3 regions of the Rhizobium sp. KNZ2-6A genome follow, and region 3 is predicted to be linked to each of the others. Evidence: predicted binding sites of a transcription regulator. Region 3 holds the regulator's gene; each other region holds the start of a gene.
The links. Region 3 encodes PhoB, which activates phosphate uptake and scavenging genes when phosphate is short. Its sites were predicted from a motif close to TGTCATNNANCTGTCAT; they were not measured.
Positions count from the first base shown of each region.

Region 1: the regulator PhoB is predicted to act here: its motif matches at 2,244-2,260, upstream of ACPYOP_RS19235 (DUF2794 domain-containing protein).
Region 2: the regulator PhoB is predicted to act here: its motif matches at 2,015-2,031, upstream of ACPYOP_RS08725 (Orn/Lys/Arg family decarboxylase).

Region 1 is NZ_JBNDIC010000028.1:1,418-7,135, reverse strand. It holds gene ACPYOP_RS19245 (Bax inhibitor-1/YccA family protein) at 164-904, shown strand; gene ACPYOP_RS19240 (N-acetyltransferase family protein) at 1,024-1,581, shown strand; gene ACPYOP_RS19235 (DUF2794 domain-containing protein) at 1,821-2,222, opposite strand; gene ACPYOP_RS19230 (DUF1223 domain-containing protein) at 2,535-3,278, opposite strand; gene acnA (aconitate hydratase AcnA) at 3,537-5,718, opposite strand, start outside.
Region 2 is NZ_JBNDIC010000009.1:71,634-77,351, forward strand. It holds gene ACPYOP_RS08725 (Orn/Lys/Arg family decarboxylase) at 1-1,970, opposite strand, end outside; gene ACPYOP_RS08730 (copper resistance CopC family protein) at 2,148-2,540, opposite strand; gene ACPYOP_RS08735 (response regulator transcription factor) at 2,692-3,336, opposite strand; gene ACPYOP_RS08740 (hypothetical protein) at 3,556-3,738, shown strand; gene ACPYOP_RS08745 (MFS transporter) at 3,913-5,514, opposite strand; gene ACPYOP_RS08750 (HlyD family secretion protein) at 5,511-5,718, opposite strand, start outside.
Region 3 is NZ_JBNDIC010000016.1:23,270-28,987, reverse strand. It holds gene argF (ornithine carbamoyltransferase) at 1-352, opposite strand, end outside; gene ACPYOP_RS13435 (acetylornithine transaminase) at 523-1,722, opposite strand; gene ACPYOP_RS13430 (GcrA family cell cycle regulator) at 2,147-2,680, shown strand; gene phoB (phosphate regulon transcriptional regulator PhoB) at 2,932-3,615, opposite strand; gene phoU (phosphate signaling complex protein PhoU) at 3,646-4,359, opposite strand; gene pstB (phosphate ABC transporter ATP-binding protein PstB) at 4,411-5,226, opposite strand; gene pstA (phosphate ABC transporter permease PstA) at 5,241-5,718, opposite strand, start outside.

The DNA.
Region 1 (5,718 bases), on a different contig from region 3:
ACGGCTCGATATTACATCGATTTAACATGCGCCGGATCGCTGGACCCTTGTGTATGAGGCCCGAAAGCCTCATATTCTGTGCAGGCATGCTGGAGCTCCGCAGCGGCGCCTGGGCTTGAAAGACCCGACACCGTACTCACATCGGAGCTTGAAAGAGGAAAACATGGCTGACTTCCGCAATTACCAAAACCGGGCGCAGAGCGGCGCGCAATCCGGTGCGATGATAGACGAGGGCCTTCGAGCTTACATGCTCAAGGTCTATAACCTGATGGCGCTGGGTCTGGCGATCACGGGTGTTGCCGCCTATCTCTCCTTCTCGCTCGCCTTTGCAAACGGACAGATCACGGCCTTCGGCCAGGCGATCTATCTCAGCCCGCTGAAGTGGGTTGTCATTCTCGCCCCGCTGGCAATGGTCTTCTTCCTGAGCTTCAGGATCAACCGCATGAGCGTGGCTGCCGCGACGACGACCTTCTGGGTCTACGCCGCGCTGGTGGGCCTGTCGCTGTCGTCGATCTTCATCATCTACACCGGCCAGAGCGTCGTGCAGACCTTCTTCGTGACCGCCGCCTCCTTCGGCGCGCTGTCGCTCTACGGCTACACGACCAAGCGTGATCTGTCCGCGATGGGCTCGTTCCTGATGATGGGTCTCTTCGGCCTGATCATCGCGACGCTAGTCAACATCTTCCTGGCTTCGTCCGCCCTGCAGTTCGCCATCTCCGTGATCGGTGTCCTGATCTTCGCAGGCCTCACCGCCTACGATACGCAGCGGATCAAGGAAATGTACTATACCGCCGATGATGCGACCGTGGCCGGCCGCAAGGCCATCATGGGCGCCCTGTCGCTCTACCTGGACTTCATCAACCTGTTCATGTTCCTGCTGCAGTTTATGGGCAACCGCCGTTAATCGCAGCGCATGAAATGAGCAACGGAAAGGCGGCTTCGGCCGCCTTTTTTATTTGCCTGGCGGTCGGCCCTGCGATTTGATACCGACGGTCATATCAAGCAGATCAGGCAATAGAAGCAATGTCCGTCAGCCTTCGCAGCGCTACCACAGACGACCTCCCCCACATCACCGCCATCTATCGGGATTCCGTATTGAACGGCACGGCGAGCTATGAGATCACGCCGCCGAGCCAGGAGGAGATGGCAGGCCGCTTCCAGGCAATCCGTGAAAAGGGCTATCCCTATATCGCCGCAGAAGACGAAACCGGCGCGTTCCTCGGCTATGCCTATGCCTCATCGTTCCGTACGCGGCCGGCCTATCGCTGGATGGTGGAGGATTCGATCTATCTGGCGCCCGAGGCCCGTGGGCGCGGCGTCGGCAGGCTGCTGCTCGATGCGCTCGTCGAACGCTGCGAAGCTCTCGGCTTCCGCCAGATGATCGCCGTCATCGGCGGCGCCCATCCCGCCTCCGTCGCCGTACATCGCGCCGCAGGCTTCACCGAAAGCGGCCTCTTGAAAGGCACCGGCTACAAGCACGGCCGATGGCTGGATACCATGCTGATGCAGAAGGCCTTGGGCGAGGGCAACGGCACCGATCCGGATCCGTCGGTTTATCCTGGGACGTTGTTTGGGGAGTAAGATCTACCTACTGATCGAGTCTCGAATACCCCCTCTGTCACTTCGTGACATCTCCCCCACAAGGGGGGAGATCGTTGGGAGCTCGGGACTGGTTACCCGTTAAACAATAGGCTGCATTTTCAGCGGATTCGATGTTCGCTTGAGGCGGGAGCGTGTTGCGAGCTAACAATCTCCCCCCTTGTGGGGGAGATGTCACGAAGTGACAGAGGGGGGTGCGCACTATCCTCACACCGTCGAAACTATTTCTCCACCAGCTTCAGCTGCTTATCGAACACCTTAAGAACCTGCTGCACCTCGTGGCCGCGCTTCAGGATCATGCCGTTGGTGTTAACCACGGAAAACGCGCCCTGCTTGGCGGCAAGCTTCGGATTCTTTTCGATGCGGAAGAGCGGCATCTCGCCGGAGCGCTTGAAGACAGAGAAAACCGCCTTCTCCTTCAGATGGTCGATGGCGTAGTCGCGCCATTCGCCTTCGCCGACCATGCGGCCGTAGATCCATAAGATCGCGTCCAGCTCCCGGCGATGGAAGGTCACCGGTAGCGGATCCTTGCTTTGTTTGTATTCTCTGAGATCGACGACGACGGAGGAATTAGTATCGGCGGAACGGTGTTCGCCGTGTCGCAAATCCGGCTGATCAGTCATCAATCCCCCAAGGGCTATCTCATGACAGGAGAATGACAGTTTGCCTCAGCCACACCAAATTGCAAGACGGCTGATCGCTCACAATTTCTTTCCCGTGCCCGAAAGCATCTCGGCAGCGCCGCATTTCAGACAAAACGACGCCCAATTTACAGGAAGTATAGGAGCCGTTTGGCGCCGCCGCGTCAAACGGCCCGGCCGGGGCGCATCGATTAAACCCCAGCCCCGAATGCGTCCTCGCCGGGCATCCCCCCTTTTTGGCGTGAGCCAAAATAGGGAATCTTTTCGGCGCGAGCCGAAATTCAGAAAAGCCGCTCAGCCGTCCGAGCCGATGGTCAGAACCGTTGCTCCAAGAATGGCGGCCGGATCGCCCGAAGGCGTCGACGATTGCAGAAGGACGGCAAGACCTCTTCGGCCGGCCTTATCAAGCACGGTGGAGGGCAGTACCAGGCTCATGGCCTTGCCATCCCACATGCCCACGGTCTCGACGTCCGATACGGCATGCATATAGGCGATCTGCTGGCCGGTGTTTTCACCGCCTTTCGGCGCCACCATCTGCTCCTTGTCGAAATAGACGACGACCACATTGGCCCTGCCCTCACCGGCGCCGATCTTGATCTCGAGTTCGTCGCCCTTCGTGGCGGCGTTCACCGGAACGATCAGCCCCTCGCCGTGGCGCTGGAAATCGTCGAGCTTGACATTGATGGCGTCGAGATCGGCACCGTTCATATGGTCCCTGCCATTGACGATCGCCTGCGGCGTATAGACTCCGCTGCGCCCCATCGTGCGGGCATAGGCATATTGGCGCGCCGTATTGTCCTTGGACGCCATGGTGTCGTTCCAGCCGAGATAGTTCCAATAGTCGACATGATAAGCGAGCGCGACGACATTGCCCTGGCGGATCAGCTTGCGGAACGCCGCGTCGGCAGGCGGACAAGAGGCACAGCCCTGCGAGGTGAAGAGCTCAACGACGCCCTTGATCTTCGATGCCTCCTGCGCATGCAGCGAACTTGCGAGCGCGATGCCTGCCAGAAGTGGAACCGAAAATCGAAGGCGCATTTCTATCTCTACCTCTGCATCCAATCTCGAGCGCCGTCTGCCTATACGGGCTCTGCAAAACTCGCGCTTCTTGGGGCGACCAGGCCACATCAAGCCCGAAAAATCTGAAACAAGAGATAATAGCTTAACGCGATGACGCAAAGTCACGATGGGGTGAGGCTGACGCCCGGCGGAGGAGATGCCGTACACATCACCGTGAAAAACAAGACGCCGCCGGGAGACTTTCCCGGCGGCGTGCAAGAGTAGTTCGGACGCCTATCAGGCGGCGAGATCGCGCAGAACGGTCTGCAGGATGCCGCCATTGTTGACGTAGACGACCTCATCCAGCGTATCGATGCGGCAGATGATCGGAACATCCTTCACCGTGCCGTCGCCATAGGTGATCTTGGCGATCTTGCGCTCGCGCGGCTTGATGTGTTCCAGGCCTTCGATGGTCACGAGCTCATCGCCCTTCAGACCGAGGCTCGCCCAGGTGGTGCCTTCCTCGAAGACGAAGGGGATGACGCCCATGCCAACCAGGTTCGAGCGGTGGATACGCTCGAAGGACTGGGCGACGACGGCGCGGACGCCGAGCAGGTTCGTGCCCTTGGCAGCCCAGTCGCGCGACGAGCCGTTGCCGTATTCGACGCCTGCGAAGATGACGAGCGGAACGCCCTCGGCCTTGTACTGCATGGCCGCATCGTAGATCGACGTCTCTTCCTTGGACGGATAATGGATGGTGTAGCCACCTTCCTTGCCGTTCGGGCCGAGCATGTGGTTGCGGATGCGGATGTTGGCAAAGGTGCCGCGCATCATGACTTCATGGTTGCCGCGGCGCGTGCCGTACTGGTTGAAGTCTGCAACACCGACGCCATGGCCGATGAGGTAGGAGCCGGCCGGCGAGGCAGCCTTGATCGAACCGGCCGGGGAAATGTGGTCGGTGGTGATCTTGTCCCCGAAGAGGCCGAGAACGCGGGCGCCCTTGATGTCGGAAACGCCGGCGCCGGTCTTGCCCATGCCCACGAAGTAAGGCGGGTTCTGCACATAGGTCGAGTTGTCGTCCCAGGTATAGGTCTGGCCCGGAGGGACCTGCACGGCCTGCCAGTTGGCGTCGCCCTTGAAGACGTCGGCATACTTGCTCTCGTAGAGCTCGCGGGTGACGTATTTCAGGATGAATTCCTGTACTTCCTGCGAGGTCGGCCAGATGTCCTTCAGGTAAACGGGCTTGCCGTTCTGGTCTTCACCGATCGGCTCCTTCGTCAGGTCGAGCTGCACCGAGCCGGCGAGCGCGTAGGCGACGACCAGCGGCGGCGAAGCCAGGTAGTTCGCCTGAACGTCGGGCGAGATGCGGCCCTCGAAGTTGCGGTTGCCGGAGAGAACGCCCGATACGATCAGGCCCTTGTCGTTGATCGTCTTCGAGATCGGCGCCGGCAGCGGGCCGGAATTGCCGATGCAGGTGGTGCAGCCGAAGCCGACCAGGTTGAAGCCGAGCTTGTCGAGATCGGCCTGCAGGCCGGACTTGGCAAGATATTCGCCGACGACCTGCGATCCCGGCGCGAGCGAGGTCTTGACCCACGGCTTGGTTTTCAGGCCCTTGGCAACGGCGTTACGGGCAAGAAGGCCGGCAGCGATCAGCACCGACGGGTTGGAGGTGTTGGTGCAGGAGGTGATGGCGGCGATGGCAACGTCACCATGGCCGATATCGAAATCCGTGCCTTCGACCGCATAGCGGTTGGAGAGCTGGCCGGGCTTCTTGTATTCGGTGTCCAGCGAGGTGGCGAAGCCGGAAGCGATGTTTTCCAGCGCGATACGGCCTTCCGGGCGCTTCGGGCCAGCCATCGACGGCACGACGTCGTTAAGGTCGAGTTCCAGCGTGTCGGTGAAGACGAGGTCGGAACCGTCATTGTCACGCCACATGCCTTGAGCCTTCGAATAGGCTTCGACGAGCGCGATACGGTCCTTGGCGCGGCCGGACATGTTGAGATAGTTCAGCGTTTCCTTGTCGACCGGGAAGAAGCCGCAGGTCGCGCCGTATTCCGGACCCATGTTGCCGATGGTGGCGCGGTCGGCGAGCGGCATGTTGTCGAGGCCGGGGCCGAAGAATTCGACGAACTTGGAAACGACGCCCTTCTTGCGCAGCATCTGTACCACGGTCAGCACGAGGTCGGTCGCGGTGACGCCTTCCTTGAGCTTGCCGGTCAGCCTGAAGCCGATGACCTCGGGCAGCAGCATGGAGACCGGCTGGCCGAGCATGGCGGCTTCCGCTTCGATACCGCCGACACCCCAGCCGAGAACGCCGAGGCCGTTGATCATGGTCGTGTGGCTGTCGGTACCGACGCAGGTATCGGGATAGGCGATCGTTTCGCCGTCCTCTTCCTTCGTCCAGACGGTCTGGCCGAGATATTCGAGGTTCACCTGGTGACAGATGCCGGTGCCGGGGGGAACGACGCGGAAATTCTTG
Region 2 (5,718 bases), on a different contig from region 3:
AGATCGCGCAGCCGCACGCCCGCATAACGGCCCGGGCGACGGCGATAGAATTCCGGAATTGCCTCCTCCAGCAAAGCATTGTCGTCATGGAGTTTCTTGAAGGCGACAAGACCGCTGATCAAGGTGCCGGCCTTGCTGGCCTCCACACCGGGAGTGAGGAGGAACAGCAGCGAATTGAGATCGTTCTTTTCCGCAACGATGCGGTTTTCGCGCAGATATTGCGCAACGACAGGCGCCGGTATGCCGTGCTCGGTATATTTGCCGCTCTTCCGGTCGAAGCCGGGGGTGAGCAGGGTGAGCTTATTCGGATCGGTCATGGCGAAGCCCGGTTCCATGCTGGAAAAGCCGTGCCATGCCGCGTCGGGCGTCAGGTGCCAGAAGGCGGGATTGGTGGCGAGCTGGTCGGTGGCGACACCCTCCCAAGGCACGTCATGCACCGCGCCGGGGCTCGACACATCCGGGATCGCCACCCGGTCCGGCACAAAGGGCTCGAAGAACCAGCGGCGCTCCGGGCGATGCTCCTTCTCCTCGAATTCGCGGCGTACGGCGCGGATCTTCTTGCGTAGCTCGATGCCGAGGCGGATCGTGTCGTCCCAAAGCACTTCGCCCGAGCGGCCCTTCATCATCTGCGCGCCGACATCGAGGGAGGCAAACAGCGGATAGAAGGGCGAGGTCGAGGCGTGCTGCATGAAGCTTTCGTTGAAGCGCCGGTGCTCCACGCGGCGCTTCTGGCCGGTAATATGCCGGTCCTTCATGTGGATCTGCGAGGCCTGCGAGAAGCTGGCGAGCTGTTTATGGGTCGATTGCGTGGCGATAATGCCCGGCGCGTCCGGGCCGAGATCGGAAAGGCCCATGGCAAACCGCCCGGCGTAGAGCGGGTGAAACTTCATGAAGCCCGCCCATGCCTCGTCGAAGAGGATGTAGTCGCACAAATGGCCGATGCGCTTGAGGATCATCTCGGCATTGTGGATGGTGCCGTCATAAGTGCACTGCTCCACGACCGCGACGCGGAACGGGCGCGGCTTCTTGGAGGCTTCGGGGTCCTTCACCAGCGGATGCGTGCGGATGCGTTCACGCAGCGCCTCCTCATCCATTTCGGCAAAATCCATGGGGCCGATCAGGCCATAGAGGTTCCGCCTGGTCGGCAGATAGACCGGAATACCGCCCGAGATCATCAGAGCGCCGTGATGGGCGGCCTTGTGGTTGTTGCGGTCGAACAGTACGAGATCGCCATCGGTGACGAGGGCTGACAGAGCGACCTTGTTGGAGGTGGAGGTGCCGTTCAGCACGAAATAGGTCTTTTCGGCACCGAAAATCTTGGCCGCTTCCTTCTGCGCGGCAAGCGCCGGTCCCTCATGGGTCAGAAGGTCGCCGAGGTCGAGCACGGAATTGTCGAGGTCATCGCGAAACACCGCTTCGCCGAGATGCTCCATGAAGACCCGGCCGATGGGGCTGCGGCTGTAGAAGATGCCGCCATTATGCCCGGGGCAGGTCCAGAGGTGGTTGCCCTCTTCGGCATAATCGACCAGCGCACCGAAAAACGGCGTCTTCAGCGTTTCGGCATATTGCTTGAGCCGGCTGATAAGGCTTTTCGCGATGAAGGCGGGCGTCTCTTCGGACAGGAAGACATAGCCGTCGATGAAATCGAGGACTTCGACCGGCACGTCCTCGAAGCGCTTGCGGCGGATCAGTAGGATAATGGGGAATTCGAGGCCCCGCCGGCGCATGAGATTGATGAGAGAGGCCGTCTTGCCTTCGAGCCCCTTCTTGCCCCAGTCGACCAGCATGCAGCCGATGGCGGCATCTGTCTGAACGGCGATCTCCGCATCTTCGAGATTGCGCGCGCGTACCACTTCAAAGCCTGAGCGTTCGATCTCCTCGACGATCTGATTGTAGCGGGCACCCTCCAGATCCTCATTGTCGAAGGTTGGCGTTGCGAACAGGAAGTTGAAACGTCTGAAATAATCCATCTGGGTACCCGCTTTTGATCTGGCACGAGGTGTCGACGTATTTCATGACATGGATGTGACAAAATATCGAATGCCCGAAACATGCAAACCCATTCAAGAAGGTCGATCACGCGAGGTCCGCTGCTGCGCTGACACGGAGCCATGCCGATCGGGAGGGCTCGACCTATGTGATCGATTTTATCGCCCACTCGCAGGCGTCAGCGCAGCCTTGCTGACGCCTGTTTCCGATACGATAACCGTCGAGATGCCCTCGGCGGGGACGCCTGAGCGCGAGACGACATGCCAGAAGACTTTGTAGACGCCTGCCGGCAGCGGTGCGCTGACCGGTGCCACCAGGTCACTCCCGGTTGCGTCCGTGCGAAGTGGTTCCGTCGCGATCATCTGTCCCGTTGGAGCCATGACCCGGATCGAGGAGCGTCCAAGATCAATGGGACGGGTAAAGGCCAGGGTAAAGTCCTGCCAGCTATGGGAAGACGGTTCGTCATAGGTCGATTCCAGCCTGGCTTGCGCCCCGTCGCCAAGGGCAATGATGGACAGAAAAGCCAATGAAATCAGCGAAACCTTGAGCATCGCGCGTCTCCTTACAGTCATATATGCAAGCAAGTCCGGAGGCTTCCTGCATTCCCCATCGAGCTGTGATTGAGCCAACATGTCAGCTTCGCGTGGGCTGCGGTATTATATGAAGGTCCAGGTCGGCAGAGGCTTTGGTCTGAGACGCTGATCAATCCGGCTTCGTCAGGCCGAGCATTTCGGAAACGCGGACGAGGTCGGCAAGCGACCGAACGTCCATCTTGCGCATGACATTGCCGCGATGAAGCTTGACCGTCACCTCGGTAATGCCAAGCTCGAAGGCGATCTGCTTGTTCATCAGCCCTCGCACGACCAGCTGCATGACCTCCTGCTCCCGCCGTGTCAGGCTGTCGAAGAGGGCGGTGGCAGCCTCATTGGCTGTCTTGCTCTTCCTGATTTCGGCGTCGCGAGCCAGCGCCACGTTGACGGCATCAAGCAGTTCGCTTTCGCCGAACGGCTTGGTCAGGAAATCGGAAGCGCCAGCCTTCATCGCTCTCACGCTCATCGGTATATCGCCGAAGCCGGTCATGAAGATGATCGGCATCTTGTTGCCTTTGGCGTTTAGGTGTGCCTGCAGGTCCAGACCGTTAAGGTCGGGCAGGCGGACATCAAGCAGGATACAGCCCGCCCCCGGCCTTGCGGCGGCGAGGAAGGCTGCTGTGCTTTCAAAGGCTATGGCTGCGATCGGGACCGATCGAAAGAGGTCGACCAGAGCGTCCCGCATCGAAACGTCGTCGTCCACGATGTAGACGATGGGTTGAAGGGAAGGGTTCTCAGGCTTTTGTGGCGCGACCATGAAGTCAGATTTTCCATTGCCCCGTCATCTGTCAAGAGCGGTGCGCGGGTCAGGCTCCCGCCGAACGAGCGATCGTCATCTGTACCCCTTATAGGCTGGTTTCAAGCCTCCCTATATCTTCGTATGGTGTCCGTCGGACCGTCAAAGCGCTATTGATAACGGCAGATCATCTCATCGATTGAAAGGCCTAGGGGGCGAACAATGGACTACGAGCTAACCTTGTCTGAAATCCTGACCGATCCGCTCATCCGTCTGGTCCTCGAGGCCTACGGGACGTCGATGAATGACTTCTCCAGCTTGCTGCATGAAGCCGCCGTGCGAATGAAGCCTCATTCAAAAGCCTCGCTCAGCAACAGCTCCGATCATGTGGGTGCCCGTTCGGCTTGGCCGAAAAGCTTGTAGATTCCAGGTGGCTGGCGCGTAGACCGAATAGACCAGGTCGCAATCGCGGCAATGATCGCGGAGGTGTCACTACCGCAGATGACAGCACCAATCCGGATGGCACGGCCGCGCGGTCCTAAGGTCGACCGCCGATCTCCCCTGTGATTCAAATGCCGGCCTGAAGCCATGGGGGCTTCATTGTCGCGCTTCGCCGGCCTGCAGCCGGGAAAATTCGGGGTGCAGTGGACCAAGAGGCATCGCGCCCGTGAAGGCGGTGACCGCCAAGCCGACGATCGCTGACCAGAAGGATAGGATGAAGAGGTCGCTGTAAGCGAGAACGTAGGCTTGGTTTCTGATCTGCGCAGCGATAGTGGAAAGGCTGTCCAGATGCCCTCGCGACGAGACGCCGAAGATCGGCTGGAGCTTCTGCACCAAGACATGCAGATGTTGGGACGTGGCCGTGATCGGATCATCCAGAATAGCGGAGTGATATTGCTCCCGGCGACGGAGCAAGGTGGTCATGACGCTGGTCGCAAACTCAACGCTGCCGAGCCTGATGACCTGTATGTAGGCCGAAGCCGCCGTCGATCGGGTCGGATCGGAATTGCCGATCAAGTAGACGACGGCCGCGAAGAAGGCGAAGGATTGTCCGGCCGTGTGGAGAAGGACGGTCGGGAAGAAATTCCATGGCGCCCAGTCGGGCGTCAGTCGCGACCCGAACTGGGAGCCGAATGCCATCAGCGACAAGCCGATCACGATGCACAGCCGCGCGTCGAACCTGCGCAGCAAAGCGATCGCCAGTGCGATGAACAGGAAGACCGGGATTACCGCGCCGGCAAGATAAAGTGTCGAGATTGCGATCGGGCGCAGGCCGATGACGGTCTGTAGAAATCCCGGGACTGCGATCGCGCTCCCCGCGCTTGAAAGCGAGAAGCACATGATGATCGCGTATCCCAGGCCGATATTGCGCGACAGGATGATGCTGGCATGCGCCCATGGATGCTGGACAACACTTTCATTGACGAGAAAGCCGATCGCCAGCACCGTCCCGCCGGCAATGAGGGCGATGATCGTTCCGGAATGAAACCAGTCCAGCCTGTTTCCCTGATCGAGGCCGACATAGAGCATCGTCATCGATGAGCCGAGCAAGAGCATTCCGCCCCAATCCGCATGTTCCAGGAGGCTGAAATTGATCTCTTCACGGGGTGCTGCAACGATCAGCAGGAGCGCGATCAGCGGGGCGACGATCACGTCTTGCCAGTACATCCATTGCCAGCCGAGATAATCGCCATAGAAGCCGACGAGCACGAAACCAAGGTTCTGTGAGAGCGGAACCCGCAAAGCATAGATCGCGATACCGATCAGCCAGTATTTTTTGTCGAGATTTCGGAAAATCACCATAATCGTCGCGGGGATGAAGACGCCAAGCAACAGCCCCCTGATGGCATGCAGCGCAAAAAGCAGCGCATTGTCGTGTGCAAGGGGAATGGCGAGCGACACGCAGGCATAGATCAGGGCAGTCGGAATCATGATTCGGCGAATGCCGAAAACGGTGGCGAGCCAGGCAACCCCGGAAGCGATCAGGATCTGCGGCGCGTTGGCTATGGTATTGAGCCAGGAAGCCTCATCGACGCTGAGAGCATAGGCACCGCGAAGATCCGGAAGTCCGACCACAAATACGCGCGTATCGAAACCGACGACGAAGGACGCCAGCAAAAGCGCCGCCACGATCAGATGGGGCCGGCCGGCGGTCGTGCCGCTGGTGACGGGGCCGAAGGAGCGGACTGTATTTTTCATCGGCCCGCTTCGCCCGACGTATCGACCGCAACGGTTGCGGACATGCCGGGCCGAAGTTTTTCGACCAGCGGCTGATCGGGATCGATCGCGATCTTGACCGGGAGCCTCTGCACCACTTTGGTATAGTTGCCGGTGGCATTGTCCGGTGGGAGCAGTGCAAAGACCGAGCCGCTCGCTGGCGAGAGATCGACGATCGTGCCGCGC
Region 3 (5,718 bases):
GCTCCGCGAGTTCCAGCAGGCGCGAGTGATCGGTCGTGCGGATCATGATGGCGTCGACATAGCGCGACAGCACCTTCGCCGTGTCGCCGATCGTCTCGGCGCGGCCGAGCTGCATTTCGGTGCCGGAGAGGAACAGCGTCTCGCCGCCCAGCTGGCGCATGCCGACATCGAAGGAGACGCGGGTTCGAGTGGACGGCTTCTCGAAGATCATCGCCAGCATCTTGCCGGCCAGCGGCTTGTCGGCCGTGCCAGCCTTCTGCGCCTGCTTTCGCACGATCGCATCGTCGATGATATCGCGCAGATCTGCAGCCGGAACGGCAGAGAGATCGAGAAAGTGTTTCGGAGAAGCCATGTCCTTACCTGTACTCCAGAAAAAACAATAACGCCCGCGTGGGGCACGCATAACCCCTTAAATCGCCATCGATTTAAGGGAAGGCTTATGCGATTTCTAAGTATTACCGCGTCCTTTGCGCGTCGCTTCGACGCGCGGCGCGGTAACCGCCCCGACTGCGGGCGCTGAGTTCAAGCCGATTTCTTGATGCGGGCCGTGCGCACACGCTCGGCGGCGCGCTCGAGGCGAGCGAGACCCTCGCGCGCTTCCTCGGCGGTCACGACCAGCGGCGGCAGGAGGCGGATGACGTTATCGCCAGCCGGCACACCCAGCAGATGCTCGGCGCGGACCGCCTGCAGCAGCTCCGCCTGCGGAATTGCCGCCTTGATGCCGAGCATCAGGCCTTCGCCACGAACATCCTCGATGATGTCGGGAAAACGGTCCTTCAGCGAGGCGAGACCCTGGCGGAACACCAGAGCGATATCGCGCACATGCTGCAGGAAGCCGTCGGCGAGCACGATGTCCAGCACCGCATTGCCGACTGCCATGGCAAGTGGATTGCCGCCATAGGTCGAGCCGTGCGTGCCCGCCTTCATGCCCGAGGCGGCTTCCGCCGTCGCGAGGCAGGCACCCAGCGGGAAACCGCCGCCGATGCCCTTGGCAACGGCCATGATATCAGGCTTGATCCCAGCCCATTCATAGGCGAAGAGCTTGCCGGTGCGGCCGACGCCGCACTGCACTTCGTCAAGAACCAGCAGCAGGCCATGCTCGTCGCAGATCTCCCGCAGGCCACGCAGGAACTCGTTGGTCGCGGGACGGATGCCGCCCTCGCCCTGAACCGGCTCGATCAGGATCGCGGCCGTCGCGTCGGTGATGGCCGCGCGAACGGCATCGAGGTCACCGAACGGCACCTGATCGAAACCCGGCGCCTTCGGGCCGAAGCCTTCGATATACTTCTCCTGGCCGCCGGCGGCGATCGTCGCGATCGTGCGGCCGTGGAAGGCGCCTTCGAAGGTGATGATGTGGAACTTTTCGGGATGTCCCTTGGCGAATTGATAGCGCCGCGCCGTCTTGATGGCGCATTCCAGCGCCTCCGCGCCCGAATTGGTGAAGAACACCTTGTCGGCGAAGGTCACTTCCGTCAGCCGCTTCGACAGCTTTTCCTGGCCGGGTACTTCATAGAGGTTGGACAGGTGCCAGACCTTGTCGGCCTGCGCCTTTAGTTCGGCAACCAGATGCGGATGAGCATGACCCAGCGAATTGACCGCAACGCCGGCTGCGAAATCGAGATAGCGTTCGCCATTTTCGGTAACCAGCCAGACGCCCTCGCCTCGCTCGAACCGCAGCGGAGCACGCAGATAGGTATCGTAAAGCGGCGCGGTCTCTGCCATGGCATGTCTCCTCGATCACAACCCTAAGGACCAATCGCTTCCATTCGATGAAACGGGTCCGAAAAAATCAAAAATGCCGCCTTGCGGCGGCCTGGGCACTATTGATGTTTTGCACCGCGATGTCAACAAAACTGGCGATTTAGCAGGTGCGAGAAAGCGCTGGCGGCCAAAAGAGATGCGTTCGGCACTGCCTATTGCAGAAATGCCACGCCGGGGCAGCAAGTTGGGGAAAACCTCGAAATCGATTCCTCAAGATTCCCGCGACTCTTGTCACGGAGTCAGCCTCACACTAGGTTAAAAACCAATTGCTAGACTGCATGCGGCGGAACTAGTCACCACAATTTTAAAGCGTTTCGTGCCTCGATCCCATGCGAGGCAATGGTGAGGGATTCTGCCATCGGAAACGCGACAGCGGAGACAGGGCATGAATTGGACAGACGAACGCGTCGAGAAGCTGAAGAAGCTATGGTCCGAAGGGTTAAGCGCCAGCCAGATCGCTGCGCAGCTTGGCGGCGTGAGCCGTAATGCCGTCATCGGCAAGGTGCACCGCCTGAACCTTCCCGGCCGAGCGAAGGCGGGCGGCACGGCGACTGCGGCACGTACGCCGAAGCGCAGCAGTGCCGCGCCCCGCGCTCCGAATTACACGTCTCGCGTCGCAACCCGCACGATTACCCGCCAGCAGGGCGCGACCATGCTGAAGGAAGAAATCGAAGTCGATGCCGTCAACGAGATCCAATATCGCCCGGCCTCGAACGTCGTCGTTCCGATTTCCCGCCGTCTCGGCCTGACGGAGCTTACGGAGCGCACCTGCAAGTGGCCGGTGGGCGACCCGCTGAAGGACGATTTCCACTTCTGCGGCAACGAAAGCCCGGATTCATCGCCCTATTGCACCTACCATCAGCGCCTGGCCTACCAGCCAGTGCACGAACGGCGTCGGCCGGCTCAGCCGCGCGGCTGAGATGCTCAGAGCATTCCCGCATCCCGGACGGAAAACCGCTCCGCACTTTTCCTGGAAATGCTCCCATGACTGAGATAAAGAAACGGGCCCTTCGGGGCCCGTTTTCTGTTTCCGCCGCTACTGCATAATTCCCTAAATCGAAATCGATTTAAGGGAAAATTATGCAGCATTCCAAGGTGTTACAGCGACCTTAGCACGTCTTGAAAGACGCGCGGCGCTGTAATGTCGAGTGCCTGATCGGGTATTCCCGCTCAGGCTTCCATGGAGTAGCCCGCGCCGCGAACGGTGCGGATGACATCCTGCATATTGGAGAAATTGAGCGCCTTGCGCAGGCGGCCGACATGGACGTCGACAGTGCGTTCGTCGACATAGATATCGTGCCCCCATACGCCGTCCAGCAGCTGCGAGCGCGAGAAGACGCGGCCCGGCGAGGACATCAGGAATTCCAGCAGGCGGAATTCCGTCGGCCCCAACCGCACTTCGCGGCTCTTGCGGTGGACGCGATGGGTTTCGCGGTCCAGCTCGATATCGCCGCAACGCAGCACCGTGGAGAGAACCTCCGGTCGGGCACGCCGCAGCATCGCCTTGACGCGGGCCATCAGCTCCGGCGTCGAGAACGGCTTGACGACATAATCGTCCGCGCCGGTGGAAAGCCCGCGCACGCGCTCGCTTTCCTCGCCACGGGCCGTCAGCATGATGATCGGCAGGCGCTCCGTCTCCGGCCGCATACGCAGCCGGCGGCAGAGCTCGATGCCCGATACGCCGGGGAGCATCCAGTCGAGGATCAAGAGATCGGGGATGCGCTCCTGGAGACGCAGCTCGGCCTCATCGCCTCTGAGGATCGTGTCGACCTCGAAGCCTTCGGCCTCAAGATTGTAGCGCAGCAGAACGCTCAGCGCTTCCTCGTCTTCTACAACAGCAACTCTCGGAACCATGCGCCTTTGGTCTCCTTTTTCGCTTCCAGATTATTCCGTCACCGCGCCGACGGTATTGGCGGTATCGTCCTTCGGGCGCTCGCCTTCCGGCTGCGCGCCTGTCGCCATGTAATAGATCGTCTCGGCGATGTTGGTGGCATGGTCGCCGATGCGCTCGATGTTCTTGGCGCAGAATAGAAGATGCGTGCAGGTGGTGATATTGCGCGGATCTTCCATCATGTAGGTCAGCATCTCGCGGAAGAGCGAGGTGTACATGGCGTCGATTTCCTCGTCGCGCTCACGGATCGATACGGCCTTGTCGGGCGAACGGGTGGCGTAGACGTCCAGAACTTCCTTGAGCTGGCTCAGCGCCAGTTCGGAGAGGTGCTCGATGCCGCGGGCGAGACGACGCGGAACGCCGGTGCCTTGCACGGCGATGACGCGCTTGGCGGTATTCTTGCCGAGATCGCCGACGCGCTCCAGATCGGAAGCGATGCGGATCGAGCCCATGATCTCGCGCAGGTCGGCGGCCATCGGCTGACGACGGGCGATGGTGACAATCGCCTTGTCGCCGACCTCGCGCTCGGCATGGTCGAGAACGACGTCGTCTGAGATGACCTTCTGCGCAAGGGCGGCATCGCTTTGGACCAATGCGCGTACGCTGTCGCTGACCATCTGCTCGGCCAGGCCGCCCATTTCCGCAATGCGGCGCGTCAGGAACTTCAGGTCTTCGTCATAGGCAGAGAGAATGTGTGTGGAGACCATTTTTCTATCCTCAAGGTGAACTGTGTGAAAGGGTCCGCGCGCCTGCCATCATCAACCAAAACGGCCCATGATGTAATCCTGCGTGCGGTAATCGTCGGGATTGGTGAACATTTTATCGGTGTCGTTCTCCTCAACCAGATGGCCGAGATGGAACATTGCGGTGCGCTGCGAAACGCGGGCTGCCTGCTGCATGGAATGCGTCACGATGACGATCGTGAAGTTTTCCCGCAGCTCATGAATAAGATCCTCGACCTTGGCGGTTGCGATCGGATCGAGCGCCGAGCACGGCTCGTCCATCAGGATGACTTCCGGACTGACGGCAACGGCGCGCGCGATGCACAGGCGCTGCTGCTGACCGCCCGAAAGGCTCGTGCCGGCATCATGGAGCCTGTCCTTGACCTCGCCCCAAAGACCCGCCTTCTGCAGGCTGGTCTCGACGATATGATTAAGATCGGCCTTGGAGCGATGCAGGCCATGGATGCGCGGCCCATAGGCGACGTTCTCATAGATCGACTTCGGAAACGGGTTGGGCTTCTGGAAGACCATGCCGACGCGCGCGCGCAGCTCCACCACGTCGATGCTGTTGTCGTAGACGTCCTGATCGTCGAGCGTGATCTTGCCGGTGACGCGGCAGGTCTCGATCGTGTCGTTCATGCGGTTGAGGCAGCGCAGGAAGGTGGACTTGCCGCAGCCGGAAGGGCCGATGAGCGCCGTCACCGTATTGGCGCGGATCTTCAGGTTGACGTCGAAGAGCGCGCGCTTGTCCCCATAGAAAACCGAGACGTCCTGGCCGATCATCTTGTAGGGGATCGTGGTCATCTTCTTGGCCAAGGCTCTTTCGCTTGCGGCTTCGCTCATCATGTTCATTCCTCGGCCCTCCCTTACCAGCGCCGTTCGAAGCGGCGGCGCAGCAGGATGGCGCCGATGTTCATTGCGACGAGGAAGAAAAGCAGGACGATGATGGCGCCGGACGTTCTTTCGACGAAGGCACGCTCGGCTTCGCTGGCCCACATGTAGATCTGCACCGGCAGCGCCGTCGAGGGATCGAGCGGCGATGTCGGATAATTGGCGACGAAGGCGACCATGCCGATCAAGAGCAGCGGCGCCGTCTCCCCGAGCGCATGGGCAAGCCCGAGGATGGTGCCTGTCAGGATGCCTGGCATGGCGAGCGGCAGGACATGATGGAAGACCACCTGCATGCGCGATGCGCCAAGACCGAGCGCGGCGCTGCGGATCGACGGCGGCACGGCGCGCAACGCAGAACGCGTCGCGATGATGATCATCGGCAGCGTCATCAGGCTCAAAACCAGCCCGCCGACGAGCGAGGCAGAGCGCGGCAGCCCCATCATGTTGATAAAG